2 regions of the Curtobacterium sp. MR_MD2014 genome follow, and region 2 is predicted to be linked to the other one. Evidence: riboswitches for the same ligand, from Rfam matches in the RefSeq annotation. Region 2 holds a riboswitch; the other holds the start of a gene.
The links. A riboswitch is a leader RNA that binds a small molecule or an ion and turns the genes downstream of it on or off. The one in region 2 is predicted to bind thiamine pyrophosphate.
Positions count from the first base shown of each region.

Region 1: another riboswitch for thiamine pyrophosphate. It lies ahead of thiM (hydroxyethylthiazole kinase); the one in region 2 lies ahead of NI26_RS04610 (ECF transporter S component).

Region 1 covers NZ_CP009755.1:1,328,011-1,330,205, reverse strand. The annotation lists gene NI26_RS06150 (NUDIX domain-containing protein) at 1-911, opposite strand, end outside; TPP riboswitch at 980-1,075, shown strand; gene thiM (hydroxyethylthiazole kinase) at 1,064-1,972, shown strand; gene thiE (thiamine phosphate synthase) at 1,969-2,195, shown strand, end outside.
Region 2 covers NZ_CP009755.1:994,669-996,863, reverse strand. The annotation lists gene NI26_RS04615 (ABC transporter ATP-binding protein) at 1-390, opposite strand, end outside; gene NI26_RS04610 (ECF transporter S component) at 396-1,145, opposite strand; TPP riboswitch at 1,141-1,252, opposite strand; gene NI26_RS04605 (hypothetical protein) at 1,331-1,651, opposite strand; gene glgX (glycogen debranching protein GlgX) at 1,781-2,195, shown strand, end outside.

The sequences.
Region 1 (2,195 bases), 330 kb from region 2:
TCGGCGCCCAGGGCCTCGACCCGGGTACGGAGCTCCCGGTCCGCCGTGACGACGACGACCGGTGCGTGTCCGTCGCCGAGCGCCGACCGGGCGGCCTCGACGATCGCGTCGTCGCCGGGACCCTCGGCGCGGACGACCCCGACCGAGTCGGCCGCACCGCCGAGGTCGCCGGCACCGACGGCACCCGCCGCCGTGCCCGCAGCACCGGCACCCGCGCCGGCCGCCCGTGCCTCGCCCTCGAGCACCACCGTCCACCGCGGCCACCAGCGGGCGAAGGGCAACCCGAGCTCCCCCGCGCCCACGCCCCGTCCGGCGAGCGCCGCCACGGACGACAGCAGCCGCTCCGCCGCGCCCGCACGGTCCTTCCACCAGCCGTCCGGCACGCTGCCGACGACGTTCGCCGCGTCCACCACCACGTGCGGGACCGTCTCGATCGCGCCGCGCAGGGCCGGCCACGAGGCACCGAAGCCCGGGTGCAGGGGCAGCGCGTCGACCTCGGCGACGGGGACCCACGACAGCGCGAGGCTCTCGCGGTCCGCGATCACCGGCTCGAACGGGCGGCGGGCGCGACCGACGACGGTCGTGTAGGTCCAGAAGCCCAGGTCGAGCACGGCGGCGTGCCGCAGGTCGATGCCGTCCTCGGGCACCCCGGCCTCCTCCGCGGACTCCCGGAGCGCGGCGGTGACGGCGTCCTCGTCCTGGTGGCGTGCACCACCGGGGATCCCCCACGTGCCGCCGTGGTGGCTCCACTCGACGCGGTGCTGCAGGAGCACCCGGCCGGCACCGTCGTCGACGAGCAGGCCGGCCGCGCCGAAGCGTCCCCAGGCCTTGGTGCCGTCCGGTCCGACGGCCCACGCGTCGCCGGGGTCGCGGGGTCCGGGCGGCGGTCCGGGAGGGGTCACGTCAGGCACCCGTCAACACTGGCACACCGCACCCCCGGAGTGCCCGGAGGAGGTCGTCGGACGTCGTGTACGGTGTCGTCCGAGACACGGGGTGCCGCACCGAGCGGCTGAGATCACACCCGTCGAACCTGCTCGAGCTCGTACTCGCGAAGGGATCGTCCATGCACACTGCTGCGCCCGTACCCGGACCCGCCGGCTCCCCGTCCCCGGACTGGGCCGACCGCACCGCCACGCTGCTCGAGGAGGTGCGCGCCCGCAGCCCCCTGGTGCAGTGCATCACGAACACCGTGGTGCAGAACGTCACGGCGAACGTCCTGCTCGCCCTCGGCGCCTCCGCGGCGATGGTCGACGTCACCACCGAGGCCGGCCCGTTCGCCCGCGTCGCCGACGCCCTGCTCGTCAACACCGGCACCCCGCACCCGGAGCCGCGTGCGGCGTCGGTCGAGGCGGCATCCGCGGCCGTCGACGTCGGCACACCGTGGGTCCTGGACCCCGTCGCGGTCGGCGCGCTGCCGGTCCGCACCGCCCTCGCCCGCGAGCTCCTCGCGCTCCGGCCGACCGTGCTGCGCGGGAACGCCTCGGAGGTCCTCGCCCTGCTCGGCGACGCCGACGGCGGCCGCGGGGTCGACAGCACCGCCGGCACGGACGAGGCGCGGGCGGCAGCGCTCCGGGCGTCGGACGGGAGGCTCGTGGGCGCCGTGGCCGTGTCCGGTCCCGTCGACCTGCTGGTCGCGCCGGGCACCGGCGTGGTGCGGGTCGCGAACGGGTCGCCGCTGCTGACCCGCATCACCGGGGGCGGGTGCGCGCTCGGCGCGGTGGTCGCCGCCTTCGCGGCGGTGGTCCCGGACGACCCGGGCGCAGCAGCCGTCGCCGGGACGGTGGTGCACACGGTCGCCGCCGAGCTCGCCGCGCGTGACGCCGGCGGCCCGGGGACCTTCCAGCCGCTGTTCCTCGACCGGCTGGCGACGCTGACCCCCGAGGACGTCCTCCGGGTGGCGCGCATCACCACGGAGTCCGCACCACCGACGATCCCGGGATCCGCTGCAGCGCCGACGGTGGTCCGACCGTGAGCGCCCCGACGGACCTGGGCGTCTACCTGGTCACCGACCCGGTGCTCGTCGACCGGCACGGCAGGGGCGTGCTCGGCGTCGTCCGTGCCGCGGTCGACGCCGGGGTGCGGCTCGTGCAGGTGCGCGACAAGCAGGCACCGGTCCGCGACATCCTCGCCCTGACCGCCGCGGTGGCCGACGCCGTCGGGGACCGTGCGACCGTCGTGGTGGACGACCGGACGGA
Region 2 (2,195 bases):
GACGCGTTCCCACGTCTCGGCCCGCGGGACGCCGGTGTTCTCGCATCCGAAGGCCACGTCGTCGCCGATGCGCGACATCACCGTGTGGGCCTCGGGATCCTGCATGACGAGGCCGACGCGCCCGCGGACCGCGCGGGGGTCGGCGCCGTCGACCAGGACCGAGCCCTGCACGGCTGCGGCGGTGTCGTCGTCGGGGTCCGGCTCGTCCGCCAGCACCGCTGCGACCGCGCGGAGCACCGTCGACTTGCCGGCGCCCGAGGGGCCGACGACCGCGACGCGATCACCCGGCTCGACGACGAGGTCGAGACCGCGCACCGCCCACGCGTCGCGCCCGGCGTACCGCCAGCCCCAGTCACGGAAGGCGATCCGCGCCGCCCCCGAGGACGACACGGCCGTCACCGGGCGGCGCGGGACCCGCGCTCGGCCTGCTCGGCAGCAGGCGTCGCGGTGCCGGACTGCGCTCCGTCGAGCGGAACGGTCGCGCCGGTCGGGGCGGACGACTCCTGCGGGGTCGTCGCGTGCGTCCGTCGGGCGTGCTCACGCCCCGCGGCGAACGAGGACAGCACGCCGGTCGCGGCGAGCGCCCGCACGAGCAGCCACGAACCGAGCCCGGCGATCACGGCCCCGGACACCACGGCGGACACGACGTAGACGGTCTTGAACGCCGCGTCGAGCCCCGGGTACCAGAGCACGGTGTCGTTGATGCCGAGGGCGAGCCCCGCGGCGGCACCGGCGAGCACGACGACCGGCAGCCGGTAGGCCCGGTAGAGGAACAGTGCGAGCACGACCTCGGCCCCGAGGCCCTGCACGAGACCGGCCTCGAGCGTCAGCCACCCCCACTGGGTGCCGAGCAGTGCCTCGACGCTGGCGGCGACCATCTCGGCGTAGAGCGCGGCCCCGGGCTTCCGGACGACGATGGCGACGAGCGGCCCGGCGAGCAGCCAGACCCCGCCGAAGAGTGCCTGGGTGCCGGGGAGGACCAGGGCGGCGACGGCGCTGATCGGCTCGTAGCCGAACTCCCAGAGCTTGAAGACGACACCGATCGCGACGGCGAGGACGCTCGCGACGACGATGTCGACGACCCGCCAGCGCAACGAGCGCCTGACGGTGGTGGACGGTGCTGCGGACTGCGTGGATGCAGGCATGGTTGCTGACTCCTCCCTGCGCCGGCATGACCCGGATCAGGTTCGACGGTCGGAGCGCCGTTCGCTCCCTCTCAGCCCGGCGGTCCCGGACTCCCGTGTGTGTGGCAGCAGTCTAGACGCGGTCGCGACCGCGTGACGGACGGGAGGCCCGTGGCGGCGTCGCCACGGGCCTCCCGTCCGGTGGGTCACTTCTTGAGGGCGCGGATCACCTTGCTCAGGGCCTTGCCGGTCACCCAGATGGTGGGGATGCTCACCGCGAGCAGCGAGATCAGGTTCGGCTCGAACTGCAGGTCCTGCCCCGGGCGACGCACGTACGCACCGACGGGGATCGACGCCCCGCCGCCACCGCCGCCGCCGTTCTCGTCGTCCCCGCCGGCGCCGAAGCCGAACCAGCCGATGGACACCGGGATGAGGGTCTGGTCCCCGACCTCGACCGGTTCGCCGTAGTTGGTCGAGACGCCCACGGGGCGCACCTTGTCTGCGATCTGACTCACGATGTTGGCCATGCGCGCGAGGCTACTCGGCGGTTCCTCCACAGGCCGGCGAGCACCTGCGGCCGTCCACCCCTGGGGCTTGTCTGCGGACGCGGACGGCCCGCGCCGATACCGTGGCGGAACCCACACCTGGAGGACTGTTTGCACACCTGGCCCGGCAACCCGTACCCCCTCGGGGCGACCTACGACGGCAGCGGCACGAACTTCGCCCTGTTCAGCGAGGTCGCCGACCGCGTGGAACTGTGCCTCTTCGACGACGCGGGGAACGAGGAGTGCGTCGACCTGGTCGAGGTGGACGCACACGTCTGGCACGCCTACCTGCCGAACGTCGCCCCGGGGCAGGAGTACGGCTTCCGCGTGCACGCCCCGTACGACCCGGCGAACGGACTGCGCGGCAACCCGCACAAGCTGCTCCTCGACCCGTACGCCAAGGCGACCAGCGGGGACATCGACTGGGACCAGGCGCTGTTCTCGTACACGTTCGGCGACCCGGACTCGACCGACGACCAGGACTCGGCGTCCCACATGATGAAGGGCGTCGTCATCAACCCGTTCT